Regions from separate parts of the Sphingobacterium sp. HSC-15S19 genome, predicted to be linked through region 1. Evidence: riboswitches for the same ligand, from Rfam matches in the RefSeq annotation. Region 1 holds a riboswitch; the other holds the start of a gene.
The links. Region 1 has a riboswitch for thiamine pyrophosphate ahead of thiM (hydroxyethylthiazole kinase). Riboswitches for the same ligand answer to the same signal wherever they lie in the genome.
Positions count from the first base shown of each region.

Region 1 (16,473 bases):
CACGAAAAAAATGCTGCTGAGATTTTCAAATTAGTACCTTATAGCACAACAAAGTTACTGGTCACAAAAACCGATGCAAAAAAACTCACATTCATCGTTAAAAATCACCAGTGGACCATCGACGTATTGTCATTGAAGCAACGTCATGCCATGATCTTGTTTGATGGATTAGCCAAACCCAAGATCATATACGATAGTAATACCTATCTGGCAGCAGCCAAACCGATATTAAACACCAGCACACAAATTGCGTCAAAGAAAGCTTCTGCACAATATAATGCCTCACATTTCTTTGACTCAATCGCACAAGTTCAATTTATTCCATCCGGGCAATATGCAGCGGCTATTATCGCAAATTCCGCTCTTCCTCTTTATTACAGTCAGCGTAAGAATAAATGTGACGGCACTTATGTAATGCAGCAGTTTTCGGACGAAAATGCGGTGCAATCCGGTGCAATTATGACGACTGTATATGAAGAAGGCAAAGAGATCACATCGAACAATCTTTCCGGGGGAAATAATTATTACAACAAAAGATGCTATAATCAATTCGGACTTATCGACTCCATACAGTACCTTCGAAATAGTAAGTGGAGCAGCAGTACAATTTACCGGTATCTCCCAAATACCATTGTTTCCTACGATCCTACATTTGAATCGGCGATGATTTATCACTTGAACAGTAAACTCCAGGTTATAAAAAGTGAATCCATTCATTTTGTCTATCAACGGAGAGACTGGACCATTTACAGTTATGATCAACAGAATCGAATTACTGAAGAGATTTCGGGCAGAAATGATCAAAGAGAAAGTCGCGTCCGCTATCAATATGATAGTCCGGAAACAAGTGACTACTCGCTGCGCCAAACCTTCGATCAAAGCGATCGACTGACAGCCGAAATCAAGCGATCGTACCGAGCCAACGAAACGATTGATGAGTTTTATTATGAGGGTGTATTACAACAAAAATCTATTGTAAAAGATCTCGGAAACTGTGCCTACGAAAGCTTGATCTATAACAAGGAGGGAAAGTTAACAGCGAAATACATACAGGCAAAGAAAACCAACTAAACGAACTGAAAAACTGCACTAAGCTCAGACAATAAGATTCTTGATTTTGACAAAAAAATATTCGACGAAATTCGGCAAAAAACACATTTCTGCACTAATTTTGATAGCGATACATAAACGTCAAATTGAGAAAAAGAAAACTGATCAGTCAACTTCATCCCATACTCTATTTTATTGCAGTATGGGCGAGAAGAGTGCAGCGCAAAGCCGTTTGGCTATTTGATAATAAGAAATACAGCACAGCTAAATCAACTGAAAAACTTCCCTTTCGTATTAAAAAGCATCAGTCTGTCTTATTAAAAAAACTAGGCGAAAATAATATGCAATTGCAGATTAACAAAGTTACCAACCTGAAAATTGCAGCAGCACAGATTAATAGCATTCTGATCAGACCGAAGGAAACCTTTTCATTTTGTAAACTCGTTGGACTACCCACTGTAAAAAAAGGATATCTGCCCGGCATGGAGTTATCCTTTGGTGAAGCAAGAGCGGGTATTGGCGGTGGAATCTGTCAAATATCCAACCTCATCCATTGGCTTGTTATCCATAGTCAACTCACCGTCAATGAACGTTATCACCACTCTTTTGATCCATTTCCGGACGATGGCCGTGTTTTGCCATTCGGTAGTGGAGCTACCGTCTTTTATAATTACCGCGACTATCAATTCACCAACAACACGCCTTACACCTTTCAAATAAATCTCTGGTTCACAGACAAATGTTTAGAGGGCGAATTAAGAATTGATCAAGAACTGGATTTTGCGTACCATGTCGTTGAAAAAGAACATCAATTTCTTAAAATAGACAATCAGTTCTTTCGGAAAAATGAGATTTGGCGCGAGAAATTTTTAAAGTTTCAGGGTGGAAAGATTTTGGAAACCGAACTTTTGACCAAAAATTTTGCCCGGGTTACCTATACCCCTGTTGAATACATTGAAATTAGTGCCGATCAAAATCCGGCCGATTAATTCAACAAGCTAATGATCGAAAAATGACGGATATGAAAAGTCCTCTTTTTTGTTTAAGTTTGGTCTGGCTTTGGGGGTATTCTGTATAGAATTGAGATAGTCCCTTTGAACCTGATTCGGTTTATACCGGCGTAGGGAAAAGCAAAAATCCACTGTACAGCATACTCCTTTACTGCACAGGCTATCGCTCTTCTTCCCTCCAAGGCCACACAGTATATCTTAGCATATGTAAAAAAATGGAAGATTCAATTATCAATTTATTAGAGCAGCTGAGGGTCGAAAAACCCCTTGTACACAACATCACAAACCTAGTCGTGATGAACAATACTGCCAACGCACTTTTAGCCCTAGGAGCGTCCCCTGTGATGGTACACAGCCCATTAGAAGTACGCGAGGTTGTCGATATTGCACAAGCTCTTGTCATTAATATCGGCACCTTGAGTGAAGATACTGCCGAAGCTATGCTGGTTGCTACCGAACATGCCAATACCATTGGACGGCCATGGGTACTTGATCCTGTTGGTGCTGGGATATCAGCATTCCGCAATGATTTATTATCCAATCTACTGGATCTCAAACCCACGGTTATTCGTGGAAATGCATCAGAAATCATGACGCTGTACAATTTCAACCAACCGAACACAAAGGGAGTCGACAGCACGACAGCGAGTAAAGATGCGCTCCGATTTGGCCAATTATTACAAGAACAAACCGGCTCCATTATCTGTATTTCTGGAGAAGTAGACTATATCCTTTCACAGCAATATCGGGTTGAAGTTTTTAATGGCAACCCTTTAATGACACAGGTAACTGGGCTTGGCTGTAGTGCTACTGCGCTTATTGGTGCATTTCTAGGTGTTACAGACCAATATTTTGAAGCAGCTGTTGCCGGTGTATCCATTCTGAGCTTAGCGGGAGAACTCGCTGCCCAAACAGCAGCTGGACCGGGCACCCTGCAATTGAATCTCTATGATGAACTCTATCAGCTCAATGCAGAACGTCTAAAATCAAAGCTCAAGATCAAACGCTATGCGCATTAATCCGCTTTTTCCCTACCCTTTATATTTGGTAATTTCTGAGCGGGACTGTTATCCTCAAAATTGGCTCAATGTTGCCGAAGAAGCCATTATTGGCGGAGTCGATCTTATACAATTGCGCGAAAAGGCTGACGATCCGGCCACATTTTTGGATAAAGCCATCCGTTTGAAAAAACTGACCGATCATTACGGTATTCCGCTCGTGATCAATGATGCCGTAGCAATCGCTGCCCAAATCGAGGCATGGGGAATTCATGTGGGTCAAAATGATTTGCAGCCGCTCGCTATTCGCGAAAAATATGGTGATAAATTAACCATAGGCTGGTCCATAGAAGACATGCAACAACTGGAAAGTGAACAAATGTACACCGTCGACCACCTTGGTGTAAGCCCCATTTTTTCTACGAAAACAAAAGTAGATACGGTTACTGAATGGGGAATTGCGGGTTTAAAACAACTTCGGAGTAGGACGGAAAAACCATTGATCGCTATCGGAAGGATGAATTTACAAACAGCAGAAGAGACCTGGAATGCCGGTGCAGACTCCATTGCAGTCGTTTCGGCCATATGCCAAAGTCAAGATCCCAGAGCTGCCAGTGCACAACTAAAAGAACTATTAAAATGACAAAAGATAAAAAATACCGCGTCCCTACCGTACTCAGCATTGCGGGGTTCGATGGTAGCGGTGGTGCAGGTATACAGGCAGATACCAAAACCATATCTGCATTAGGTTGTTATGCCATGAATGTTTTAACTGCCTTACCCGTTCAGAACACACAAGGTGTAAGACGTATTTATGAAATTCCTACAGCAGCCGTCCAGGACCAATTGGATGCTATTTTTGACGATATCTATCCCGATGCAATCAAAATAGGAATGGTACACAATATTGAACTTGTGGAGCTTATTAGCAGCTATTTAAAAGAATATAAAGGGCCTATCGTATTTGATCCAGTCATGGTCTCGACCAGCGGGCACAAGCTCATTCACGATGATACAATTCAGGCCTGCATAGAACTTCTTTTTCCTTTAGCAACGCTGATTACACCAAATTTAGACGAGGTAAGTGTTTTAGTAAACGAAGTTATTGACAATGTCGAGAAGATAAAAAAAGCGGGAAATAGCCTATTGGCGAAAGGTTGTCAATCCGTTTTGATTAAAGGCGGGCATCTCCAAAGTCAAGAATTAACATCCCTGTTGTTCCAGCACAAGAGCCCACCAATTGAATTCAAATCTCAAAAAATTAACAGCAAAAATACACATGGTTCCGGTTGTTCGCTTTCTTCAGCAATTGCGAGCCATTTGGCACAAGGCGTTGGTCTCGATAGCGCGGTTGAATTCGCATTGGCCTATATACACGCAGCAATAGCTGGTAGCAAAGATCTCGTCATTGGCAAAGGAAATGGGCCATTAAATCACTTCCATAATCCGATTAAACTTATTCAATATGAACTGGACTGATCATGCCTGGGAATCCATAACAGCTATTTATTCTGATATACTTACTATGCCATTTATTGTTCAGCTTAGTGATGGTAGTCTTTCCCTGGATAAATTTCAATTTTACATGCAGCAGGATGCTTTCTATTTAGAAGAATTTGGCCGTGTGCTCGCCTTTATAGGTGCAAAAAGTGCGGATAACCAACAAGCATTGGACTATTTCGAATTTGGTCGCAATGCGCTTCTTGTTGAACGGGCATTACACGAAAATTACTTTCGGGAATTTGGTTTAAGTCCTGCCGACAAGAGCAACAAAATCGAACCAACCTGCCATCATTATGTCCATTTTCTTAAAAGCGTAGCCGCTTTCGAGAGCATTGAGGTCGCTATGGCGGCAACACTCCCCTGTTTTTGGATTTATAAGGAGGTCGGAGATCACATTGTATCGACAGCAAATACACAGGGAAATCCCTATTCCAAATGGATAGAAACCTATAGCGGTGAGGATTTTGCACAGGGCGTTATCAAGGCGAAAAACTACGTTGACAAAATTGCTGCAGAAACTACTGCAACAAAACGGGAGAAGATGCGACAAGTATTTATAACAGCTTCCCAATTAGAGTATCAATTCTGGTTAGCAGCCTACAAACGAAGGGTATGGTAAACAAACTATTGTCCGATACCGAACAGTTGATGTTCAAAAATTAGCATTAACGAAAATAGCACTCAGAAACAAAACTAGTGTTAATCAGTATTTTAAACGGATTTAAAGTTTTGGCATTACTATTATACTATAGGTGGCAGTTAACGATAGAGCGTGTACATAAGTGCATAAGCACATAAGAAACGATAAAAAGGGAAATTAAAATGAAACTTTCAGTAACAATAAATTTAAATTAATAATAGAAAAATAATGAAAAGAATCTTAACCATTGCCTTTATTTCATTTTTATATGTAGCTCAGGCACAAGAACGCGAAACACGCAAGATCACTGCTCCAGATGGCATTTCATCGGCAACTTCATTACGTGTAGATTATATTCACTCTAATCGCAACGAGGTTGTTGTTGAAGCAGATACTCCGGAGCATTTATCCCTTATCGAAACGACTGTAAAAAACGGTACACTCTATGTACAGTATAAAAGAAACAGTTCTGTCAGAAATGCGAGAAACAATCGCGTAACTGTTTACTCAAGCAAGATACCAACACGTTTTTCGGCATCTTCTAGCAGTTCAATTCATACCGATGAAACAATTAAGGCCGATAAAATTTCTGTTGACGTATCTTCTTCAGCAAGCATATCCCTTAAAAGATTAATTGCGGATGATATAAGCCTTTCAACAAGTTCTTCGAGTAGTTTAACAACGAATGTGAGCAGTAAAAATTTGCAGGTATCTGCAAGTAGTTCGTCCAGCCAAGACATTTCGGGAAGTGCTTCAAATTTAAATTTGAACACCAACTCATCGGCATCGGTTGATATGAGCCGTTTCTCAACAACAAATGCCCAAATACAAGCGAATTCGTCTGCAAATGTAACGCTCAGCGTGAAAGAAAACTTACAGGGAAAGGTTTCTACATCTGCCAGAATTGCGTTAAAAAATCAACCAAAAAATGTCCAAGTTGACAAATCAACTAGCGGCAGAGTAGTACTATAATTTTTAGTGTGGTCTTTAATAAAGACTGTTTGTTTATGTTTAATGTTTAGTTAGCTTAAAGGTGATACATACCCCAGTATCACCTTTGCTTTTATCGACCTTTTTGCTCACACTTCTCCTTCTCCTTCTCCTTCTCCTTCTCCTTCTCCTTCTCCTTCTCCTTCTCCTTCTCCTTCTCCTTCTCCTTCTCCTTCTCCTTCTCCTTCTCCTTATAAATTTGCACATTAATCACTTCAAAAAGCAGTATCAGGAAATTAGTGAGATCGATAACACCACCAGATTTCTGCTCAAAAAAAACTATTTTAGGTTTCGGTTTCACGACATTTTTGTATATTAATATGCATATAAATGATAAACTTTCGGCGTAATGGATAATTTCTTAGCGACTTGTATAAAGCAATTTCAATATTATAAATCATTGGGTGATAAAACATTTACACAACTAAGCACTGAACAGCTCTTTTGGCATCCAAATGATTCAAGCAATAGCATTGCATTAATTGTAAAACATTTAGGTGGAAATATGCTTTCCCGTTGGACGGATTTTCTCAGCACAGATGGTGAAAAAGAAAATAGGAACCGGGATCAGGAATTTGAGAACAGCTGGACAGATCGCGACGAGCTTATTACTTATTGGAATGCTGGATGGGCTTGTCTATTTCAAGCAATAGAATCGCTCGGAGAAGAAGATCTCGTTAAAATCATCTATATCCGTAATCAAGGACATACCGTCATGGAAGCGATCTTGCGGCAACTCGCACATTATCCTTACCACATCGGGCAGATTCTCTATATCGGAAAAATATGTTTGGATGATAAATGGTCCACCTTATCGATACCCAAAGGTCATTCAGCTTCCTATAATAAGGAGAAATTCAGCCACGAAAAACAGCAACAACATTTCACCTCCGAGTTTCTAAAAGGAAATCAGGAGAATATGTAGTAAATAGGCTTTTACACTCCATTAACACAGTAATTACTTAAATGAAAGCATTGGATTTTAACCTGTTTTTCGCAAACTTTTAAGTATATTTGTCATACACACAACTATTCTTTTTTAGTTGATTTCATTAGTAAGTACGTTGTTTTAAGACTATGAAAAATTCGATTAAGATCATCAACAATTACGAGTACAAAAAGTTATTTCTACCTGATGTTTCTGAGCACAATTTATTCAATGAAAATAAAATTCAAGTCTATCGAATTGAGAATTACCTACGCAGTATCCTGATGCCTGTCATCCCCTATCGTACAACGTTTAATTTTCTCATTTTTGTAACGAAGGGATCCCTGACCCAACATCTCGAAAGCGCATCTTACACATTAACTGAAAATCAAGTCATTAACATCAAACAAGGCAATATCACGGCCACACTGGCAATCTCTGATGATGTAGAAGGTTTTTTTGTAGTCTATGAAAATGAAATTGTGACTGATATTGAACTTGGTATAAACGATATCAAATTTTTCAATTCCCATCCTTTTACCACACTAAAAGCCCATGTAGCACATTGGCTCCAACAAATGTTGGTATTATTGGAAGAAGAACTTTTTACTGAGGGCCGTGTGATGGAAGTCTGCATTTCAATGATGCAGTGTATCTTATTAAAGGTGATAAAATCGGATATTGAAACAAAGGCTCCAATGAGCCGACAGCTAGATATTGCTTTCCGTTTTCGCGAATATGTACAAAAATTCCATATCGATCATAAAAACGTATTATTCTATGCCAATTTATTACATATTTCAGAAAACTACCTCAATAAATGTGTTAAAGAAGCGACGAATAAACCACCGAAACAATGGATTAGCGAAATAAGTATCTTACATAGCCAGATTCTGCTGCAGGATGCTACGAGAGATATTGCCGGTATAGCCTTTGAATTGAAATTTCAATCGCCCTCGTATTTTACTCGGCTATTTAAAAAAATCACTGGGTATTCACCCAGTGACTATCGAAAACATAAGTTTATGGCGGGCTAATGTTTTTTACTGTAAGGTAAATTCCAAATTAAATCTACGGCCAAATAATGAACGCCAAAATCTACTTTGTCATAGCCTTTAATTAAGTCGTTCATATACCCCAGATCCAATCGCAAAGGTGTTTTTGGAATATCTGTCATGTAATAGAAACCCAGACGGGTCTCTTTATAAGCAAAGCTAGACCATGTACTAGCAGGTTCGTAAAGCTTACTGATTGCAAAAAGCCCTTCTGCGCTCAAAGCCAATTCTTGCTTATTTTTAGCCGAAATTTTAAAATTTAGCTGCGACTTCAAGCGGGTCCTAAATTGAAAATTCTCTTCTGTTTTCTGAAAATCAGCTGTAAAGAACTTTCGAAACTCTTGCCTTAAGGTATTTTTCCATTTCAAACGATCATTCAGGGTAAATGTATACGCATATCGCCCATATAACCTAAATTCTTGCTCGACACCTTCATTATGGTAGGGTGCTGCCTCATCATAAACGTTTTGGCGACGATAGCTCAATGCATAGCTATATTGTTGATTCTTGGCAAACTTATGATAGACTTCATGATTTAGCACCCAAATGGCCTGCTTATGAAATGGATTTGAATCGTCGGGCGTACTTTTGGTTCCCAGACCGATGTAGGTTAGTGCCTCTTTGGTTCCCGCACTATCCAGTTTCCGGCGTAGGCCCAGAACAGACCAAGATGCGGTCCTTGCTTTTCCTAACCCCGGTGGACTGACTTGCCCGTAGGCAGTATTTACATGAATTCCCAATAAGAGCATTATTGGGAATAGTTTTATTAAACGAAATTTAAACATACATAAAATTTTAGTTCACAAAAAGGACTAGGAAGTCCCTTCTGCTGATGAAAATTTATTCACCAACCATTTATCGATAAGTTTGACCGGTTGCATCGCCCACATCGCAAAAACAAATGGGAAAGTCAATGTTGTCCAGCCGTTATGAATCAAAAAGTGATCAAAATATGTGGCGATAATTGTTCCGATCAGTACATATACGCCATCACGAACACGTGGGCCGCTCAGAGCGATTCCAACCAAAACCGCATTGAAGCTAAAAATGCCATTATTGGTCATATCTGCAGATTCATGGCCATGGTGCGAAATATAAACACTGATGATAACAGCAGCGAAACCGTAAAGTGCTCCCATGGGATTGCTCAGGAAAACCCCAATGAAAAAGATCAATCCAGCAATTAAACTACCCTGAAAAATAACCTGACCAAAGGCATGGCCTTCAATTAAGAAATCATCCATTTCTTGAATATCAACAAAATGCTCGGGTACCGTCCTTAAAGCCAATTCTGGAATACTCAACACATACAATGCGATCCAGGTAATTAAGATAAAAGGAAATGTAAATACCGGCAGATTCTTCTTTAATGCAAAACCCATCAAGATGGTGGTCAACGCAGATCCGACGATTAAAGCTCCCCATACCCAGACGTTTGTCTGAAAATAGAAAACCAAAGCAATACCATAAAGCGTAGCATTAAATCCGAAGAGTCCATCATTGATATGACCCTCATCAAATTTCATCAACTTGGCAGTCAATACCCCGACGATATTGGCGAGGATTCCCGCAAAGCCCATTAGTGCCGAATCATAAATAATGGCGTCTATAAATAAAATACCCGTCCAAATGTTACCCTGTAACATAATTTGCCCAAATCCTTTAAAAAAAGCTTTTACAAAAGCTAGGATGTTATTTTTCATTGGAATATAATTAGTTGTTATTCAAAAATATGTTGTCCCATAATGCGCTTTGCATTTCTTTAAAAAGAAGATAAAGCTGTTCGGCACCGTAACCTAAAACGCGAACCATAAAACCGTCGTGCTGCAATTCACTAATACCAAACGCAACGTCTTTGGTTTCCCCATATTGTTCATGGAAAGTCTCGATCCAGTCACTTGGATTCAAGCCGGCACTATTAAGGTAGATCAAAGTTCCCTGATGCGTATAGCCTTCCAAAATACCCAAGCCTTGTATAGGCATACGATCTGGCTGCAGCAATACATTATCTTTCACTACAAGCCTACCATTGACATAACATTCTGTCAGATTTTGAAAGTGATTGTACATAAACTCTTCTCCGGACATTTTCCGACCACAAGTCACGATTTCACTAAGCAATAAGTGACAATTAGAAGCAAGATGTACAATGTTATGGCTCAAAAAATGAGACGAATGTTGTGGTACTACAGGATGGGGCACATAAGAAAAAACAGCATTTTCACCGATATTCACTTCCATAGTTTGGGACGAATGGCCTTTCATATGAAACAAACGCTGGTAAGCTTGCGTTTGTAACTGCAGCTTAGCGCCCGGAGCAATATCAACTTGAATACGATGGTCATCTCCATCCAACAAACCAGGCGATGAACTCATAATCATCAGATACGCTGCATTGTCTTTTTGATATTGTCCAACTGGAACGATACGAAACGGTTGTGTCGCATATGCATCTTTTAAAAAGGATTTTCCTTCGCGATGTGCTATTTTAATATCTAAAGAACAGATCATAACTAACGTAGTAAATTAGGTTCCTCAACATCTTGAAGGAGTGCGTATTTTTTAATCCAGCCTACAATCTCTTCCAAACCATCTCCGGTTTTTAGATTTGAAAATAAGAATGGAGAACCTTTACGCATTTTACGTGCATCATGCTCCATTACTTCTAAGCTTGCGCCTACATAGGGTGCCAAATCTTTCTTATTGATCAATAAAAGATCAGATCTTGTAATTGCTGGACCACCTTTACGAGGCATTTTTTCACCTTCGGCAACATCAATTACGAAAATGGTAATATCGGCCAGATCCGGGCTATAGGTAGAAGTTAGGTTATCACCACCACTTTCAATCAAAATCAACTCTAAATCCGGGAAGCGGCTTGCTAGTTCATCTACAGCTTCTAGATTCATACTCGCATCCTCCCGTATGGCCGTATGCGGGCAACCACCGGTTTCTACACCGATAATTCGTTCACGGGGCAGCAAACTATTTTTGGCCATGTACTCCGCATCTTCCTTCGTATAGATATCATTTGTAATTACTGCAAGATCAATTTCATTCATCAAACGTCTGCTCAATCTTTCCAATAATGCTGTTTTACCAGACCCTACTGGTCCACCAACTCCTATTTTAACATATTTTCTATTTTCCATTGTAATTGTTTTTTAAGAAATATAAACTCTAGAATATAATCGTTCGTGTTGCATGCAACGGATGTCAAATCCAATGTTGCATAAGCCCACTAAATTCCGTTCAACTGTTAAGGTCTCTTTGCAGAGATCAAGTATATCATCATGTAAACCAAAAAGTATATCTTGGCCATCCAACTGCCCTAATGGCACCAGTTTAACAGCATTGGTCACCATTGTAATAGCGGCATTATAATAAAAGCCGTGCAACGCTTCTTCCAAAGGAATTGCTAAAAGTGACGCCAACATGCCATACATCAAACAGTAATGACTATCTACTTCCTTCTTTTGGATTAATTCACCCCAGGACAACATAAAATCCTGCTGTTGATACCGACTGAATATTTTATAAATACGGACGCCCAGTTTTTTACTGGCATCGCGAATTTCTCTTGGACTTTTTAATGCTGTACATTCTTGATCTAGGGCGATCAATGCATCCATGTCCTGCGAAGAAGTTGCTTCATAGGCCAATTTCATCAAAGCAGCATCATTGTACTTCAGATTATACCAGAGGTTATGACGCACATAATTGTCCGCCGTAGCCTTATCACAGACCAAGCCTTGTTGCACATAGGTCTCCAGTCCATTGGAATGGGTAAACCCACCAATTGGCAATGTAGGATCTGCTAGATGAAGTAACTTGCCTAGAAATGTATTTTTCATTGACATTATTTTTTATTGTAAGTATATATCTTCAAGGACCAATCAGCCCCTTGCGTAATCTTCGCTATCATTGGGCATTCAAGCTGACCAAGTTTTTCCTTTGATCCCTATTTTCTCCATTAAGGCATCAATGCGCTCGCTACGCTCGGTTATTGGACAGAAAGGATCTTCAATCTCATTTCATAGCTGCTGGCCCTTGCGAATTCATGAAGGCTTTATCGCTGATTAAGAGCGGTATATTCTTCGTCGAAAACTTCATCTTCTGATGATGTTTTGGGTCGACATTTGCGTTGAGCTGACGTAAAAGTTGGCGCTCGCAACGTTGCGGGTCAAACCCCTGTTTCGCTAACCACTCGTACATGGACCTTTCATAAGGCATAAGCAATTCATTTGCCTCCACAAATAGAGGCAAATGTTTGTTTCCAATTTCACTGCTTACAAAAGCGGTTCGAAGGAAATCAATTGCTATGACACGGATGACTTCACAAGGTTTGATCGTTACCACAACCATTTTCTCTTCATCTTCGTACAAGATATCGCCATCCTGCAAACTGGAGGTATTACCCAACAATTTGACGGCGATATCCATTCCCTCCGCTGTACGTAAACGTTGAATACGTTTGGTCGACTCATACCATTCAATAGCGAGCGAATCAAGACGCTTATTGATCTGCTCCCCCTGAATATTCCTTGTGATTTCCGTGATTATCATTTTTTAATTTTTAATAAATAGATTTTTAGATAAGCCTAAACCTACTGTAGATCCATTGATTCCCGTAATGACTTCGTGATCATTGGGAATAGCAGCATCTTTACTATTTCTCTTTTTATAAGACAATTCTGCCACTTTAGCTTTTAATGCCCAACCTTTTCCCAAGGCGATACCCACAAGCGGGTACACTCTGAATAGATAGCCATTGTATTTACCATCGACCATTGTACCTCCGGTAGCGACATGTTGATCGCCCCACAAATAATGCACATCAACCTGGCCAATTAACATGAAATGCTCACTCAGAGGCCAAGTATTACTATAGAAAGGTCCTATTTCATGCGAATGATCTGTAAAATCCAGTGCTTTATCCTTAGCAGAATTGAATCCATAGTTTAGCCCCGCATTCATGTTGTCGGTGAAAAAATAGGCAGCACCCACCGGAGCGGCACTAAATTGATGCCCCGCTGTTGTTTCGTGGTAATTCAGTGACCCATAAACCATGATACCCCCCTTTTGCGCATAGGCCGATTGTATCGTAAAGCATGCTATTGCTATACAACAGCCTAAAAATGTCTTCAAATTTTTCATTAGCGTAAATCGTATTTTAGCAGTAATGAAGCATCATGAGCAGTCGTTATTCCCTCTCTTTATGCGCTTTTGATAAGCCCATGATGATTTCATCAACATATTGTTTTTCATAGTTTATGGCGTGATATCGGATCACGCCATAAAAAAGTAGTATAGGGTTAAAACAAGAAGTATCGTTGTCCCAACGAAACTGTATCAACCGGTTTTGATCGCAAGATCTCACCGTCAAGACTTACCTCATAATTCTCTGGATTGACGATAATTTCAGGTGTAGCGTCATTGTGGATCATATCTTTTTTGGAGATATTCCGACAATTTTCTACAGCAAGTAAGGTTCTTTCCAATTTATACTCTTCTTTAATTCCTTTTTCCAATGAAATTTTAGAGACAAAGTCAAAACAAGTTTGGTGAACAGCTTTACCTAAACCACCGAACATTGTTCTTAAAATAATTGGCTGTGGCGTAGGAATAGAAGCATTCGCATCACCCATTTTTGAAGCGATAATCATCCCGCCCTTAATAATCATTTCTGGTTTTGCGCCAAATAAAGCAGGACGCCAGATCACCATATCGGCAATTTTACCGGGCTCGATTGAACCAACATATTTGGAAATACCATGAGCAATTGCTGGATTGATCGTGTATTTCGCTACATAACGGCGTGCACGGAAATTATCGTTGTCCTTGCCTTCGTCTTCAGGTAATGGACCTACTTGTTTCTTCATCTTGTCTGCAGTCTGCCAAGTCCGTGTGATGACTTCACCTACACGTCCCATTGCCTGCGAATCCGAGCTCATGATACTGAATACACCACGATCTTGCAGTACATCCTCAGCAGCAATCGTTTCTGGACGGATACGAGAGTCAGCAAAAGCGACGTCTTCCGGAATTTCTTTACTCAAGTGGTGACAAACCATCAGCATATCCAAGTGCTCGTCAATCGTATTTTTTGTGAATGGACGTGTTGGATTTGTCGATGCTGGCAAAACATTTGGATACATCGCCGATTTGATGATATCTGGCGCGTGACCACCACCAGCACCCTCTGTATGGAATGTATGGATGACACGTCCATTGATAGCTTGGATCGTATCTTCTAAGAAACCCGCTTCATTCAAGGTATCTGTATGGATTGCAACTTGCACATCGTATTGATCTGCAACAGTCAAAGCTCTGTCGATTGTTGCTGGTGTAGCACCCCAATCTTCGTGGATTTTAACGCCTAGCGCGCCTGCTTCAATTTGCTCCACAATAGGTTGTTCCGTACCTACGTTTCCTTTACCAAAGAAACCGAAGTTCATTGGAAGGTCTTCAACAGCTTGCAACATGCGGCGTAAATTCCATTTACCCGGTGTTACTGTAGTTGCATTTGTTCCATCCGCTGGACCTGTACCACCACCAATCATTGTTGTAACACCACTATACAAGGCCGTTTCAACTTGTGTTGGGCTGATATAGTGAATATGGGTATCAATACCACCTGGAGTTAAGATATATCCCGATCCACCATGTACCTCAGTAGAAGCACCGATAATCATATTTGGTGTAATATTGTCCATTGTATCCGGATTTCCAGCACGACCAACACCAACAATTTTACCATCCTTAATACCAATATCACCTTTCACGATACCCCAGTGGTCAATGACGATAGCATCAGTGATCACCATATCCAATGTACCTTCATCACGTGTATGAACTGAAGATTGGCACATCCCGTCACGGACAGTCTTACCACCGCCAAATTTGGCTTCATCGCCGTAGTAAGCATAGTCTTTTTCGACTTCAATAATGATATCTGTATCTCCTAAACGGATTTTATCTCCACTTGTAGGGCCAAAGATGGCGCTATAATTTAATTTGCTAACTTTTAAACTCATGATACTTTGTTTTTAAAGCCTTGTTCTTTTACTTTTTTCATTGCATTTGCTTTCGCAACTTCGGTTTCGGTATCTCCATTTGCCAAATCATTGTGGCCATAGATCCTTCTTGCACCTGCATAAGGGACCAATTCGACGTCTTTTGATTCACCTGGTTCAAAACGAATTGCTGTACTGGCGATAATATTCAACCGTTTGCCAAATGCTTTTTCACGATCAAACTCCATCATTTTGTTCACCTCAAAGAAATGAAAATGTGAACCTACCTGAATTGGTCTATCACCTGTATTTGTCACAGTGATCGTTGTAATTTCTCTACCTTCATTGCAGATAACATAGCCATCTGCAATAAAAAATTCTCCTGGGATCATAGATTATATTTTTAACAATTAGCGAATCGGGTTATGAACAGTAACCAGTTTTGTACCATCTGGAAATGTAGCTTCAATCTGTACATCATGAATCATTTCAGGGACACCTTCCATGACATCTTCACGTGTCAACAACGTTGCACCATACTGCATTAAATCCGCAACAGTACGTCCGTCACGAGCAGCTTCCAAAAGTTCACTACTGATCAATGCAATAGACTCCGGATAGTTTAATTTAAGTCCTCTAGCTTTACGTTTTTTCGCTAGTTCGCCGGCAAGATGAAGCAATAGCTTCTCTGTCTCTCTAGGTAATAAATGCATATAAATATTATTTAAATTGTTGTTATTCGAATTAAAACAAGTCACGGTGAGTACAGGTCACGACAAGGCCATACGACTTAAAAAAATCGTTCAAAATCGTGATGAATAGGACAGATTACACCCCTACGCAGCGTAAGGTCTGTCTTTTCTCAACCGTTGTAAGAAATGGAAATTTTTACCCCAGAAACGGGATCTTTAAACTTTGGAAAAGAATATATTTTGGCGGAAGGATCAATCGATCCATATAAGGCCTTCTGTTATTCTGAATTTTGAGACGTACAGGATAGCAGAATACAAAAAGACAAATTGAAAGCACTCCCCAATAGAGCAGCTTGCTCCATTCATCTTTGAGGTCCATCTGTTCGGTGATATCATAGACATCATGATCTTTAACCGCAGCGACCAAATTTTCCCGCTCGGAATTTCCTGAACCTTGTTCTACATGAGTATGGAAAGCCGCCAGGCTTATCCGGAAGACGGGTAAACTTTGGACAGTAGAATGCGTCGGTATAGCTATTCCTTTCATGAGCAGGGTGCTCAAAAGGAAAACTAAAAAGACTAAACTATACC
Region 1 is NZ_JBNPWQ010000006.1:9,009-25,481, forward strand. Features, by position in the region: gene L1283_RS06160 (hypothetical protein) at 1-1,071, shown strand, start outside; gene L1283_RS06165 (VanW family protein) at 1,197-2,039, shown strand; TPP riboswitch at 2,102-2,194, shown strand; gene thiM (hydroxyethylthiazole kinase) at 2,276-3,079, shown strand; gene thiE (thiamine phosphate synthase) at 3,069-3,701, shown strand; gene thiD (bifunctional hydroxymethylpyrimidine kinase/phosphomethylpyrimidine kinase) at 3,698-4,537, shown strand; gene tenA (thiaminase II) at 4,524-5,180, shown strand; gene L1283_RS06190 (GIN domain-containing protein) at 5,430-6,173, shown strand; gene L1283_RS06195 (hypothetical protein) at 6,265-6,492, opposite strand; gene L1283_RS06200 (DUF1572 family protein) at 6,541-7,116, shown strand; gene L1283_RS06205 (helix-turn-helix domain-containing protein) at 7,269-8,156, shown strand; gene L1283_RS06210 (DUF2490 domain-containing protein) at 8,153-8,959, opposite strand; gene L1283_RS06215 (urea transporter) at 8,987-9,877, opposite strand; gene L1283_RS06220 (urease accessory protein UreD) at 9,888-10,685, opposite strand; gene ureG (urease accessory protein UreG) at 10,688-11,326, opposite strand; gene L1283_RS06230 (urease accessory protein UreF) at 11,339-12,028, opposite strand; gene L1283_RS06235 (urease accessory protein UreE) at 12,204-12,740, opposite strand; gene L1283_RS06240 (hypothetical protein) at 12,744-13,331, opposite strand; gene ureC (urease subunit alpha) at 13,490-15,211, opposite strand; gene ureB (urease subunit beta) at 15,208-15,582, opposite strand; gene ureA (urease subunit gamma) at 15,601-15,903, opposite strand; gene L1283_RS06260 (hypothetical protein) at 16,079-16,429, opposite strand.

Region 2 (16,473 bases), on a different contig from region 1:
CCTTTTTTAAAATATGAAGTCTATTTCAGATCATCGAAGCAGGCTAGTCACGATCTGTTCTCACAAATTGTCCATTGAAATCGAAAATAAGAGCATCTCCACCCCTAATATCTATTCGATATGAACTGCGTTTTTTTTCGATAAACTCAACCTGATTCCCAGGATGATTTTTTATGATAAAAGTTAAAATACTCCTTCTGACATCCTGGGAAGAAAGTTTTTCACCCTTGCCGGTTACTAAATTCCAATTGACCATATGATTTAAGATTTAAAATGTTATAATAATCTAAACCTATCCATCAATTTGGGAAAGAAATGGGAATTATTTATCTATTTTCCCAATCTAAATCCAACCGTTATACCGCCCATAGGTGTAAATTCGCTTTGGCTGTCATAAAAACTCACACCTGGCCCGATACCTACATTCATCATAAAACGCTCGCCATAAGTGCGCTGTATACCCCACATTGCGCCTAAAGTTAGGGTGAAATCAGCAACATACATATTATCACTTTTCAATATGGACGGACCAGCGGCTCCAAGCACCCCAGCAATATAATTGCCGGAATTGTGTGCTATTTTTTTTCCTTTCTGAAGCCTTTTATTTAAATTATAATAATGCCGCACTTGCATATCGACCGCTGGACGAAATGCATATCCCCACTCAGAATCTTCATGATGATAATCGTTAATCGTTATCGATGTTTTACTGTATAATAAACTTCCTGATAAAGGTCCTGAAAAGCGCAATGTTGTTTTATTTCCGATCCCCATTTCGTAAGACATATTGGTCAGGATATTGTAGGCAAACTGGTGATCCTCAACTTTGGCTTCAACTGCTGTATTCGTTTGTGCAAAAGACATCGAGGCAAAAGCCACCATCATAAAGAGTGTAAAATAATTTCTTTTCATTAATAATTAATAATTTGACACCGCAAAGATATTAAAATAAATAATGTGTAAAAATCAAACTCCTATTGTCAAATCGAAGGCATTTCGCTTCAAAAATAGAACATCAATAAATACAGACTCAGTTTATTAAATAAGCTCGATGTGCTATTTCACATATTTAACCATCAAGATTATTATTTTAATTCTTATTTTCACAAGCGCAACAGGCAACGAAATCCGTTACCCCTACTGCGAAGTCGATGCATTTGCAGGTGCAGAGGCGATTGCTAGTGAAGTAGCAAAGAAATATACTTAGCAAATGCTAAGAGAGTTTTTGAGTCTGAGGCACAATGTTTAGAAAAGAACATATGAAAAAAATAGTGTTATTAAATACCTTATTTACTCCGTTGATCGGATTTGCTCAATTACAGACCGTTTTTAAACAAAAAGTAGATTCTATTTATGATAAAAATAAGGATGCTGTGGGGATTATTGTTCATGTAGAAGCACCGAAACATAATATTTCCTGGAGCTATGCAAAAGATGTAGCAGACACCAGCACGAACCAAGCGCTAGAAGACCAACAGCCTGTTTTGATTGCAAGCAACACGAAACCCTATGTCGCTGCAGCAATCCTAAGATTGGTAGAAAAAGGTGAACTTTCTATTGATCAACCAATTGCAAATTTATTATCAAAAAAAACACGTCATTTATTTGAAAGCGATGGTTATAATCTAGCGGTAATTACGATAAAGAATTTGCTCTCACACACTTCGGGAATTCAAGATTATGTAGATGAAGCTTATTTTGAATTCGTCAATCAACATCCTAAATATAAGTGGAAAAAAGACGAGCAGATCAAAAGATCCATCGATATCGGAAACCCTCAGCCTGTCGGTGAAAAATTTAGTTACGCTGATATTAATTATTTACTTCTTACCGAAATTATTGAGCAAAAAACACAGCAGCCATTCTATGCAGCCATCCGAAACTTACTTAGATACAAAGAATTAAACCTAACAAAGACATGGTTTATAAACGTAGAACAATATCCTGAAAACCCCTGCCTCTCGCCCATCAGTACGCAAGCAAGTACAACTGGGACTCGTATGCCATTGATCCTTCATGGGATCTGTACGGAGGCGGTGGGATAGCAGCGACAGCCAAAGAGGCAGCCCTATTTTTCCAATATGTATTTGACGGAAAAATCATTCAGGATAAACAACTTCTTGAAGCGATGCATACCTACGTCTTACCACCAGATAAATCTAAATACTGTTTAGGAATTTATCATTTTGACATGGGGTTCAACGCTTACTATCATGGCGGTTGGTGGTGAACAGATGTCATCTATTCACCGGAGTCTGATGCGACTATCACTGTCTTTACGCTGCAAAAAGGATTTCAGCATGTCATCAATCCATTTATCGGAAAAGAATTTCAAAAGCTATTGATTGCTGAATCAGCAATAAAATAGCAGCTGGCTACAATACTATGGAAAGCTTAAACTTTGATTGCTAAACCACTATAATTTACCAGTAAGCACTAGACAGGCAGTCGCTTACGATATTGGATATAGTATACAATTACATTTAGCAAAACAATAAGAGCCGCTATTATAGCCGCTATATATACAGTGCTATTAACTAATTTATTAGCAACTGAAATTGCTATTAAAGCCCATACAGCTACAAGTCCAAATAAGGGCATATGACGTTGCCATATCATCAATAAGTGAATGATTAATGCAATTGCAAACATGATAATAACCCATGTTGTAGCTGATAATCCAAAACCGTCCCAGCCTATCTTCGTGAGATAGGCTGCAATGTCGGCAATCAAAGCCACTGAAATCCATCCTGCATAAAGTTGAAAAGGGAACTTAAGAAATATACGCTTGCTGCGTGCAGCATGAAACACAATAGATTGTGTATGGTGAATTATCTTTAATAGCGACACAAAAAGTAAGATCATTAATAAAATAGTCAAAAAGGTATAGTCATACAACCAGGTAATGACCCATAGACTATTTGCTAGACAAGAAATCAAGAACCACCATCCGACTTTTAAAACTACTTTTTCCTTTTCGTTTGTCTGTCTGACAAAAGGACCAAAATAAATTACAAATCCAAACAACCCCAAATAAATGAGGCCCCATATGGTAAAGGCATATCCCGCGGGTGTAAATAGATTTTGATATTTAGCAGAAACCGTTGCCATGGTCTCCCCATTAAAAATTCCCGTATTGGATAGGTAATTAATAATCACCGTAATGACCAAAGCAACTCCATTGGTTATTTGATAGATTTTCTTCATTGTATACAGCATAAAATATGTTTAAAAGCTCATTTGACCTCCTTCCGCCGGTCACGTGAACTGCAATAGACTCGTTATCACTAATTCTTAGTTTGATTAAATAATTTTTCTAAAACCTGATAACGGTAATCGAAGATTTGCTCCAACTTTTTTTTAACAAAAACTCCATGCACAATTGTGCCTAGAATTCCCAAAGGCAATTCATAATCTACCCTGTCTTTCATGAGCACTCCTTTTTCATTCGGAATAAACTCATGAAAATGATTCCAATAGGCATAAGGTCCCTCTAGTTGAAAATCAGTAAAACTTTTATTCTTTTCCACTTGCGTTATTTTGGTCTTCCACTTCAGCGGAAACCGAAGGATCGGAGATACCAAATAATCAATGATCATTCCCTCAGAAATTTCTTGCCGACGAAAGTCTGAGACGACAACAAACCCCATATCTTTTGGTGTAATTTCTGAAAGATTCATGGGTGAAGAAAAAAAAGACCAAGCGGTATCCAAATCGCAGGCCAATTGTTGTTCTCTATATATTTTGTACCTCATTACCTCATCTTATTTGAACTAACTTTATTGCTTGTCAATATAACAACACTACCACAAATTAGTTTACAAATATACTATAAAAAACATTTAACGAGGCTATATTATTATCATAAAGAATAATTATATACCAATATAACGATTTAATTTAAAGCTAGCTTTTAAATATACTTTTATCGATGGTTATTTAGTGGACATATCCTTTTCTAGAGCCTTAATAAGGGCTTTCGTATAACTTTTAGAAAAATCAGCTAAGCTGGAAGGGTTGATTGTTTCAGACTGCACACTCCAAACCAGTTGTTCGGAACTAACGTCATATAGATTGCTTTCCAGATAGTACATTTTATCCGTGGTATAATATCCAGGATCGTATGCAATCGGGTACCAATGGGAGTAATAGCTCCAAAAATTACCATACCATCCAAACCTCGGATAAGGCATATAAGGTCCACTTCCCGGTACATATCGGGTTTCGCTGGTTTTGTCGATCAGGGTAACAGTAAAAATAGCATCCGCATTCAGACTGTGTACTGCTTTCATCACTAAATCTCTATTTTGACTTTCATCTTTGGTGAACGTGCGTTTAAAAACATCAGTACTTTTAATAGCCTTGTAGCCATGCATGGAAGCCGCTTCAGCCAAATTGGATTCAATGACTTCCTGTGCTTTAGCATGGTTTGTCATCGCAATAATGAATATTGTTTGGTATTGTTTTGGAGTCAGATCTCTATTTTTATAGACATCTGTTATCCTTGTGGAGGTACTACAAGCCAACAATAAGAAGCTTGAGACAATTGCGGTTAAAAATGACTTCGATTTCATATATTTTAAAAATTAGTGTCCTTTTGAAGTGTAGCAGAGAGTCTCTTCGTATTTTCGTGGGATATGCCAGTACATCGATCTATTTTGGGTAGTCTTAGCGTAAAAACTATAGAACCACCTATTAGACAACAAGTTTACACTGACAATTGTTTTGCAGTTATTAATTATAAAAGAAATACTTTAATTCTTAATTGATATTATCAAAAAGGTCCTTGAGAAGTAAGGACACCACTCATCAGGGATTAAATTTCATCATTCAGGCAAAATCTGATTTCTGTGATGCTTCAAATGCATCACATAGTCATGCATTAAAAATTCGAGGCTATGGTCATTACAAGTCCTTTGTGTCAGTTTATTCGCAATTATATGCTGAAACAAAAACAACAATTGCTCGTTTACCGATCGCCATAGATTGCATAATTTAACGGTCTCAGCATGTTGATAGTCAGCAGATGAACAGTAGGCTACCTGATCATAGTATATTTTTGGATTTTCTTCAAATTGAGCTCTTATAAACCGTCCGTAATTTACAAAAGCGCTATCGACTAAATGACCTAGAATTTCTTTTTTACTCCACTTATTTTGTCCCAATTTCATATTAAAATCGTCCTCGTTTAATTCCATAATTTGCTGGGTAAAATCATGGATAATATCCTCAAATTCTGACAAAAATGTACTCATACCTAAATCTATCTCTTATTGCACTAATTTCTTAACAATGTAATCCCTTGCCTCCACGCTATTGTGCAACGTTCCATTGTTCTACTATTTTATTGTTCCGTAAACTTTTTTGTACCATTCCACAGCTTTTGCTTCGTGCTCTTTCAAAAATTCATCTTTGGCGTCATTATAGTCGTTCCCATCTTTCCATTGCTGGAGTACCAACTTTTCTTTGATCGCCTGATACTGATCTCTTACTTCTTCATGTACACGCAGATAATCGCGAAACGCGATATGGCGCAACCAGTGTTCTGATTGCAACGGTATGCTGTGAATATGCGCTATCCGTAGCGAATGATCATGCAATCGTACTGGAATTTCATCGTCGGGTGCAATGTGCTCTGGCAACCCCAATACTTCAGGCCGATCAATCAGGGCGACAAAAAAACGTCTGTAAGGCATATCCTCATTATATTTTTCATAATATACATAGCATTTACCCTGCAACAGGAACGGAATGCGATCAAGGTCATTTTCTTCCTCAAGACCGATCAATATATCAATGATTGGTTTGGCAGACAATCCCTCAACGGCCGTACTGCCTATGTGATCTACCCTCGACCTTATAGGTTTCAACAATGCAAGAAGTTCATTTTGAATGCTGTCGAAATTCGCTTTCCATATCGGATTATAAGGTTCAAACGGTAAAATCATACGCTATTGTCTTTGTCAATACAAGATAATAGACATCATTCGATCAAATACACCTCGAACGATGCCCTAAAAGTTAAAGTTAATAAATTTATGGTTTTCCGAGAGAACCTATAAACCAGTTCTATTTTTCTAATGCATTTATTGGGCAAATTTCTTCGTCGCTACGACACAGAGGATAACACCAACTGTTACAGCAAGCATGCCAACACTGACTTGTTCATGAAGAAGCCAGGCGGCTAAAGCCAAACCAAAGAATGGCTGTAATAACTGTAACTGTCCGATAGTCGCCGTGCCACCTTGGGCAAGTCCTTTATACCAAAAAACAAAGCCAATAAACATACTGAACAAAGAAACATAGGCTAAACTAGCCCAGGCGCCCATAGGTACAGCATCAAAAGTGGATGGAAGATAGATAAAAGTAAGTGGCAACATCAGCGGCAGCGACAAAACCAGGGCCCAGGAAATGACCTGCCAACCACCCAGTGTCTTGGTCAATTTAGCGCCTTCAGCATAGCCCAAACCACAGAGAATGACCGATAAAATCATTAAAACGTCACCTAAAGGTGAGGCTGTTAGTCCTTGTGCCAGCGCATAGCCGATCACCAGTAGGCTCCCTAAAGCAGAGAACAGCCAAAAGATTGGCTTCGGACGCTCGCCACCGCGTATAATACCAAATACGGCTGTCGATACGGGCAAAATACCGATAAAAACGATAGAGTGCGCAGACGTGATGTGCTGCAGGGCTAAAGCACTCAGTAAGGGAAATCCAACGACACATCCTATTGCAACGATGCATAGCGAACCCAATTGTTTTCTTTCTGGGCGTTTTTCCTTAAAAACGATCAATGTTACCAGTGCCAATATACCTGCAATCGAAGCTCTGGCTAGCGTCACAAATACGGGGTCAAATGCTAAAACCGCCATTCGTGTTGCCGGCAACGAACCACTAAATAATACCACCCCAATAAAACCGTTTAACCAACCGCTTGCGGTATTTTCTTGTAATTTACTTATACTTAATTCTGCCATGTTTCAACCTTTTACACAAAGTTCGTCCATTACAAGAACTAAGCACAGTCACAGTTTTTGATAATTCAATGGACACAGTTACCTTTGAAGACAGATATTAATCCTTATTTTATGAAAAAAGATTATTTGTATAATGAAATAGCAGACAATATTGCGAATAAGATTAATTCAGGTGTCTTAAAAGCTGGCGAGAAACTACCTTCAGTGAGAAATCTAAGTGCTGAACACGGTATCAGTATAAATACCGCAAAAAGGATATTTTTAGAGCTTGAAGGACGTTCACTTATACGGTCCAAACCTCAGTCCGGCTACTTCGTTAGTCCTCCAAACTATTTGCAGCTTCCTTTGGCCGCAGCCAGTCAACCTATTCCAATCGCCAATAACCGAGAACCAGATCAATTAATGAATAAGGTGTATTCAACCATGGGGCGCCGGGATTTAACCTTATTTTCCATCGGTGTTCCTTCGGGAAGTCTCCTGCCTACCGCAAAATTGAAAAAAGAAATCGTTCTCGCTACACAGGAGCTCAGCGATGGTGGCACAGCATATGAGCCCTTGCAGGGCAATATAAAATTACGTCGTATGGTAGCTGTACGTTCATTGGCCTGGGGTGGAAATCTAAACGAAGATGAGGTCGTTACCACCAACGGCTGTATGAATGCGTTGGTTTTATGTCTGATGGCCTTAACCAAACCTGGAGATACACTGGCTCTTGAAAGCCCCTGCTATCCGGGTATCCTCCAACTTGCCGTTAGCCTGGGACTTAAGGTGCTGGAAATAGCCACGGACCCCATTACGGGAATAAACATTGAAGCCCTCAAAAAGCTATTGCCCGAAATCAAACTCTGCTTACTGGTTCCCAATTTTAACACCCCTTTGGGCTATTGTATGCCGGATGAGAACAAGCGGGAAATTGTATCACTGCTAGCAAAACATCATATCCCGCTGATCGAAGATGACACTTACGGCGACCTCCATTTTGGCACCCAACGCCCCAAATGTTGCAAATCTTTTGACCTAGATGGCAATGTACTCTGGTGCGGGTCAGTTTCAAAGACATTGGCTCCGGGCTTCCGTGTCGGATGGGTCGCTCCTGGAAAATACAAGGAACAGATTATCAAACTAAAACTGATCCATTCCCTATCATCTACAGCGATCATCAACGAGGCAGTGGGAAATTTTCTATTAACAGGAAAGTATGAAAATCACCTACGTAAACTCCGTAGATCATTAACAGAAAACTACCGGCAGTATGCCGCTATCATCGCGGACCATTTTCCGGAAGGTACTAAAATAAGCCGCCCACAGGGCGGACTCGCCCTATGGGTTGAATTTCCAAAACACATCGATACAGGCAAACTATACAACTATGCGCTTAAACTACAGATTAGCATTTCACCGGGAAGGATCTTCACCTTGCAGGATCAATTTCACCATTGCATGCGTCTCTGTATTGGCTTACCCTGGAGCAATGAACTCGCCTTAAAGTTAAAACAGCTTGGTAAACTCGCAAAAGCCCTCCAATAGATTATAACATAAAAGAATAAAACCAACAGTCAAGACAACGAAACAACAAGTCGGGGCCTATGCTTACTTGAGTTCCAGCACCAGCCTGTGTTTACCAGCCTCCAATTGGACGATATCGCTGCCTCTAACATTATCCGGTGGATAAAATGTTGCCGTCGCATTAGCAGGTATTTGGATATTATATACGATCATTTTATCCTTTAACTTCCATTCAGAAACAATTTTACCGTAGGGTGAATCGTAAGAAATAGAAGATTCTTTCAGTTCCTGGGGGAAGATAGGTTTTAAGAGTACATGTTTAAATCCAGGTTGTTCAGGATCTGGCAGAATCCCGCCGATAGATTTAAAAAACCAACCACCGATTTCGCCAAACATCATGTGGTTGTCTGAAATATCCCGTGTTGCTTTTAAATCCCAGTTCTCCAACAATGTTGTCGCTCCATTTACAATCCACCATCCCCAAGACGGGTAGGTATCTTGTACCGCGACCTTATAGGCTGTCGTTGCATAACCGTTATCTTTTAACGCATTCAATAATGCTTTAGCACCCAATACGCCTACATCCAAATGAAAGTTGGTCTCTTCCACTTTCTTATTCAGATTGGCTGCAACACGGGCTTTCATTTCATTGGGTACAACCCCCCAATAGAGTGGTACACTCAGTTCGGTCTGTGTTCCATTGCTATAAACACCCTTGGAAGCATCTAAAAATTTAGCGTTGATGGCCGTCTTAATTTTTTCGCTTAGCAGTTCATATTTTTGTTGATCTGCTGTGTATCCAAACAATTTGGCCGCAGCAGCCAAGATGGTCGCATCCACATAAAAATAAACAGATGAGGTCAACTCCAGATTGGACTGTGACTTCACCGGCACCCAGTCTCCACGCCCAAACGTTGTCAATCCAGACGGGCTGATTCCGTCTACATAATCGACATAGCGTTTGATATTTAGGTAGCATTCTTCTAATGCACGTGGATCTCCATAAAACTGATAGATCTGCCATGGAATGATGGCAATGGTGCTTGTCCAATCCAAACCATTTGCGGTACCGTAGCCCCATCCGCCAGTTGGAATAATATCGGGTAAGACACCATTCTCCTGTTGTTCATCACGATGATCCGCCATCCATTTTTCATAAACTGTTATCCCGTCAAAATTGTATAGAGCTGTTTCAATCGCAAGGTGCCCATCCCCTGTCCAGCCGTTCTTTTCCCGTTGCGGACAGTCTGTAGGATAGCCCATCAAATTGGACAAGTAGGCATTGTTGGTCGCTGTCCATAGTTTATTGACCAACGCTGATGATGTCTTGAGCTGTCCAATAGCAGACACATCACTATGCATAAAATAGGCGGTCACAGCCGAACTATCCAATGCAATTGCGGCACTGCTGCTAACCTCGACATAACGAAACCCTTTGTAACCGAACTTGGCCATAAACTCATCCTCGCGGCCACTTAAGGTCAATATATCGGTCTGAAAAGGCTCCTTTTCCTTATCGCCGCGATAATAAACATCAATATTGGACTGATCAAGATGCCCATCGGCCTGCAATCGCTCACCATGCTTGATACGCAGCATAGTACCCGCAGCTCCTTTCACTCTAATTTTTGTAATCCCGGCCATATTCTGGCCCATATCGAACACATAGGTACGTTGGTCTATCTTTGTCACTGATTTTGGCTTATAGGACTTTACGAGCCGAATCGGTACCATCTGTTGGGAAACGATATGCGCTGATGGCGCATTTCTATACTGAACAGCCGGCCAGGCCGAATCATCGTATTTTGGTTTATCCCAGTTAGGTATTTCCAGTCTTGCATCGTAATGCTCACCAGTGTAAATATTATTATAGGTGATTGGCCCCGAAGCAGTCTTCCACTGCTTATCCGAAACAATGGTTTCCGTCGTTCCATCTGTATAAACAATTTTCAGTTCTAAACAGAATGTTGGCCGGGCCCGCCATGGTGCTTTATCAAAGTTCCAAACGGCCATTGGTTGATGATTATACCAGCCATTCCCCAAAACAACGCCAATAGCGTTCTCTCCTTTTTGAAGCTGCTGGGTTACGTCCGTCACGACATACAACGTGCGTCGGTCAAATCGTGTATACATTGGATCCAGACGGTGGTCGCCAACGCGCTGGCCATTAATGGAAAGTTCATATAATCCCGCTGTGGCAATATACGCGCGGGCAGATTTTATCTGCTTATTTGCCTTAAATTCTCTTCTAAAATAAGGCGTTTCCCGTGCATGAATATCCTTATTGTCGCTGATCCATTTTCCTTTCCAAAGGTCCATTCCCATCATTCCTGTTTCGAAAGATGCTATTTCAGAACGTGTTGATACACCATCCTTATCCCATATTTTAACCTTCCAGTAGTACTTAGTCTGTGGCTTTAACTGTGCGCCGTTATAGGACACTAACATAGCCGAGCTGAACTGTTTGCCACTATCCCAGCTATCTTTTGTCTCTTTCAGTAATGCCAGCGAATCTTGCCCTAAAAGGATCTGATAAGCTTGTTGTACCGCACCTTTACGTTGGTCCTCAAGTCGCCAGCTAAGTCTCGGGTGAATTGCATCAATACCCAACGGATTGACCAAATGTTCGCATGTCAACTGCACGGCGCTGCAGTTGTGTTTAGGTTGGGCATAAGTGTTGCTAGCGATACACAACAGTGTTGTCAATAAAATCCTACGCATTAAAAGATACTATTCTTGGTGGTTGTTAAATTGTTTTAGCTGATTCAAAAAACTAATATATCAAATATTTCCCACATACTGACCTGTACTTTCCTGCACAATATGCCTAAGTCTGTAAAATAAATTTCTTGCAACTTTCATAAAAATAACCTTATCTTAGTCGCAACTTTAGGGGTGTCTGCTCGTGCAGGCTGAGATTTTACCCTTAGAACCTGATCCGGATCATACTGGCGTAGGGAAAAGTGAGCTGTCTACAAGGTGCATTGCTGTGCCTTTGTGTAGCCATTCCTAAAGTTTTACCAAAAAAATTAAGGAATGGAACTTACAATAAACCATCAGATTCGATTTTTCGATCCCACACTTACTTCACTTGAAGGCTTGTTGCTTTTGGAATTATCTGGCAAAACTCAGGGTGTGGCTGTAGCCATCAACAACAAAGTCATCCCCAAAAAGGACTGGGCTACGACAACACTTAAACCTTACGATCAGATTATCTTAATTACCGCATCTCAGGGCGGATAGCCATTTCCAAAAAATCAACCGAGTAATTCACCCAATACAGAAAAAAATGACAGCTGAAACAATTACGCAATCACCCTTTCCAAATGCAAAGAAAATTTTTGTATCCGGAAAACTATTTCCTATTCAAGTCGCCATGCGTCAAATCACCTTGAGTCCAACCAAATTAACGAATGGAGAAGTAGAAATTAATCCGCCGGTAACAATTTATGATACTTCTGGACCTTATACGGATGATACCGTCCATATCGATATCCGAAAAGGCCTCCCTCGCCTTCGCGATCAGTGGATCTTGGATCGTCAGGATGTCATACAGCTAGCTGGCATAAGCTCTGAATATGGACAAAAACGCCTTTCTGATTCAACGTTAGATGAACTCCGATTTGCGTATAGCCATAAACCGAAAGTAGCCTCTGCCGGCAGGAATGTCACCCAATTACATTATGCAAAGCAAGGCATCATTACCCCAGAAATGGAGTACGTTGCTATCCGTGAAAACCAACGTATCGAGCAGCTCACGGCCAGTACCCCCGGAATGGATCATCAGCATAAAGGGCAAAACTTTGGCGCTAGAACACATAATAAAGCTATTACACCAGAATTTGTCCGTGAGGAAATCGCTGCCGGAAGAGCGATCATCCCCAATAATATAAATCATCCTGAAAGTGAACCCATGATTATCGGGCGCAACTTTCTTGTTAAAATTAATGCCAATATTGGCAATAGCGCCGTAAGTTCAAGTATAGAGGAAGAAGTTGAAAAAGCGGTATGGGCCTGTCGTTGGGGAGCCGATACCATCATGGACCTATCCACTGGCAAAAATATTCACGAAACCCGCGAATGGATTATCCGTAACTCGCCCGTTCCAATCGGTACGGTACCGATCTATCAGGCGCTCGAAAAAGTGAAGGGGGTGGCCGAGGACCTTACCTGGGAAATATTCAAAGATACCTTGATTGAACAGGCCGAACAGGGTGTTTCGTACTTTACCATACACGCCGGCGTACTGCTTCGTTATATCCATCTCACCGCTTCTCGAGTAACGGGCATTGTCTCCAGAGGTGGGTCTATCATGGCCAAATGGTGTCTTTTCCACCACAAAGAGAACTTTCTCTATACCCATTTTGAGGAGATCTGTGAGATTATGAAGCGATATGATGTTGCTTTTTCACTTGGCGATGGTCTCCGTCCAGGAGCCATTGCGGACGCCAACGATGCGGCTCAATTTGCTGAGCTCGAAACACTGGGCGAACTCACCAAGGTCGCCTGGAAACATGATGTTCAGGTGATGATCGAAGGTCCAGGGCATGTTCCTATGCAATTGATCAAAGAGAATATGGACAAGCAATTGGCTTGTTGTGACGAAGCTCCATTTTATACCTTGGGTCCCTTAACAACTGATATCGCTCCAGGTTATGACCATATCACGTCGGCCATTGGAGCTGCGATGATCGGTTGGTATGGATGTGCGATGCTTTGCTATGTGACGCCCAAAGAACATCTGGGCCTACCAAATAAAAAAGACGTTAAAGACGGTGTAATCACCTATAAACTAGCTGCCCATGCGGCCGATTTGGCCAAAGGACATCCGGGTGCACAATACCGTGATAATGCCTTGAGTAAAGCGAGATTTGAATTTAGGTGGGAAGATCAATTCAACCTTTCCCTGGATCCAGATACCGCACGGGAGTATCATGACGAAACGTTGCCTGCAGATGCGGCCAAAGTGGCACACTTCTGCTCCATGTGCGGCCCCAAATTTTGTTCGATGAAAATTACGCAGGAAATCAGAGATAGTGCCGCACAAGGAATGCTGGAAAAATCGCAGGAATTCATCGCACAAGGAAAAGAGATCTATTTATGATCATCGCTTTGACAGCAGCAGAAACGATCCCTTCTGAAAAAGGGATTATAAATGCTTTGTTCAAAGAAGGACTTGATATCCTGCATTTGCGCAAGTATCATTTTACGGACCTACAAATGTCCAGGTACGTTGAATCTATAGATTCAACGTACCTGGACAGATTGGTCCTACATTCCCACCCTCACCTATCGGCTGAGCTCGGAATCGCACGTATTCATATGAACGAAAAGAATAGAAAGGATAGATCTACAAATCAAATGCTGTCTACAGCAATCTGTTCGACATCTGTGCATGATATCGATCAATTCAATAACCTTGATGAATGTTGGGCCTATGCTTTTCTAAGTCCATTATTTCCAAGCATCTCAAAAGTGGGGTATGGAGTGTATAATGCAAGGTTGGATCAGCTCCCGTCACGCTCCAACTTTACTGTTGGTCTCATCGGTCTTGGAGGGATAAACCAAGGCAACTGTCTTATCCCGATGCAGCAAGGTGCAGATGGAATTGCCTTATATGGTACTTTATGGAAGCACCCTGATCCCGTTCAAAATTTTATAGCATGCAAACAAAAACTATGGAAAAACTCCAATATATATCGCAGGGACAAACATTAACTGAACAAAAAAATAACATACTGAAAGCGCTGGATGCGGGGGCCAAATGGATACAGATCAGATGGAAGGACGCCGATGAAAAGAGCCGCTACCTGCTTGCAGAACAGATCAAGCAAACCTGTTCCGAATTTGGTGCCAGCTGTATTATCAATGACCATCCTTTGCTTGCAGCGGCTGTAGATGCTGATGGAGTGCACTTGGGACTGGATGACTGCAGCGTCACAGCTGCCCGGAACATATTGGGGGCAGGAAAAATAATCGGCGGTACTGCCAATAGCTTTGCGGATGTAAAACAAAGAATAAGTGAACATTGTGACTATATTGGACTCGGACCATTCAACTATACCACAACAAAACAAAAACTAAGTCCCCTATTGGGGATTGCAGGATATGAAAACATCATCCGACAAGTCCACCTAGAAGACTTGCCCCCTATTCCAATATTCGCAATTGGCGGTATAAGCCAACTTGAAGATATCCAACAGCTATTAGAAATTGGAGTTTACGGTGTAGCACTCTCCGGAATCGTAACCAAGACTCCAAACATTGTTTCATCCATCAATAAAATTTTATTATGAACAACCTACATATAGCCGATCGCGTATTTGAATCCAGATTATTTCTGGGTACGGGCAAATTCGGTAATCTCACAGAAATGAGCGATGCCATTGTGGCTTCGGCCTCCCAATTGGTCACCGTTGCCCTCAAACGAATCGACCAGACCAGCTCAGACGACAGTCTCATCAGTGCACTCGACCTGGCGGCAATCGATTTGCTTCCCAATACTTCGGGAGCACGAACTGCTGAAGAAGCTGTGCTCGCAGCCCAACTTGCACGGGAGGCACTGGAAACCAACTGGGTAAAGCTGGAAATTCATCCCGACCCTCGTTATTTACTGCCCGATCCTATTGAAACCCTGCGTGCAACTGAATCGCTGGCCAAACTGGGTTTCGTTGTCATGCCCTATATTCACGCAGATCCAGTACTTTGTAAAAGATTGGAAAATGCAGGTACTGCAGTTGTTATGCCTTTAGGTGCTCCTATTGGTAGTAATAAAGGGCTTCGCACACTAGACTTTCTCGAAATTATTATTGAGGAGAGTAATGTCCCTGTGGTTGTAGATGCTGGGATCGGAGCTCCATCCGATGCCGCCAAAGCCATGGAAATCGGAGCCGATGCAGTCTTGGTCAATACGGCAATTGCGGTCTCCAATAATCCGATACGTATGGCCGAAGCATTCAAAGAGGCTGTTATTGCGGGACGAAAGGCTTATGAGGCCGGTTTAGGAAAGATCGGATCAAAAGCAATCGGTTCGAGTCCCTTAACTTCATTTTTATTTGATTGATGATTCTCTTATGACAGATTTCAAAACGATTCTCGATGAATACTCCTGGAATGACGTCCACACGCAGATTTATGACGCTACCAATCAGGATGTACAACATGCGTTAGAAAAAGACCATTTAACACTCGCTGACTTTAGGGCACTCATCTCACCGGCTGCAGCACCGTATCTAGAACAAATGGCACAAAAAACACAACAAATCACGCAACGTCGCTTCGGTAAAACCATACAGCTCTATGCCCCTCTTTACCTGAGTAATGAGTGCCAAAATATCTGTACATATTGCGGTTTTAGCATGGACAATAAAATTAAACGCAAAACACTTAACAACACAGAACTATTACTGGAGGCAATGGCACTCAAAACCATGGGAATCAACCACATTTTACTCGTTAGCGGAGAAGCCAACAAAACGGTCGAGATCAATTATTTCCTAAACGCTATTCGGCTTTTAAAACCTCATTTTTCACAGATATCCATTGAGGTACAGCCGCTGGAAGAATCCGAGTACCGACTACTACAGGCCGCAGGGGTTTATGCAATTTTGGTCTATCAGGAAACCTACCATCGGGAAGTTTACAAACAATATCATCCGAAAGGAAAGAAGTCCAATTTTGACTATCGTTTGGATACGCCTGACCGTATAGGCCGGGCCGGAATCCATAAAATCGGACTGGGGGTATTACTTGGGCTAGAGGACTGGCGGGTGGACAGCTTTTTCACCGCGGCACACATTTCCTACTTGCAAAAACAATATTGGCAGACACGCTATTCCATTTCCTTTCCGCGCTTACGACCAGCCGCGGGTTCTGTTGAGCCAAATTTTCATTTGGCAGATCGTGATCTGCTGCAGTTGATCTGCGCATATCGTCTGTGGAATGAAAATTTGGAAATCTCTATTTCTACCCGAGAGAACGAAACCTTCAG
Region 2 is NZ_JBNPWQ010000022.1:12,901-29,373, reverse strand. Features, by position in the region: gene L1283_RS17760 (PepSY-like domain-containing protein) at 44-256, opposite strand; gene L1283_RS17755 (hypothetical protein) at 331-912, opposite strand; gene L1283_RS17750 (hypothetical protein) at 1,052-1,207, shown strand; gene L1283_RS17745 (serine hydrolase domain-containing protein) at 1,242-2,045, shown strand; gene L1283_RS17740 (hypothetical protein) at 2,437-3,207, opposite strand; gene L1283_RS17735 (SRPBCC family protein) at 3,288-3,755, opposite strand; gene L1283_RS17730 (hypothetical protein) at 3,936-4,574, opposite strand; gene L1283_RS17725 (DinB family protein) at 4,827-5,255, opposite strand; gene L1283_RS17720 (GrpB family protein) at 5,340-5,948, opposite strand; gene L1283_RS17715 (DMT family transporter) at 6,087-6,977, opposite strand; gene L1283_RS17710 (PLP-dependent aminotransferase family protein) at 7,089-8,504, shown strand; gene L1283_RS17705 (alpha-L-rhamnosidase) at 8,568-11,204, opposite strand; TPP riboswitch at 11,365-11,460, shown strand; gene thiS (sulfur carrier protein ThiS) at 11,520-11,726, shown strand; gene thiC (phosphomethylpyrimidine synthase ThiC) at 11,773-13,587, shown strand; gene L1283_RS17690 (thiamine phosphate synthase) at 13,584-14,201, shown strand; gene L1283_RS17685 (thiamine phosphate synthase) at 14,147-14,779, shown strand; gene L1283_RS17680 (thiazole synthase) at 14,776-15,546, shown strand; gene thiH (2-iminoacetate synthase ThiH) at 15,557-16,473, shown strand, end outside.
Region 2: another riboswitch for thiamine pyrophosphate. It lies ahead of thiS (sulfur carrier protein ThiS); the one in region 1 lies ahead of thiM (hydroxyethylthiazole kinase).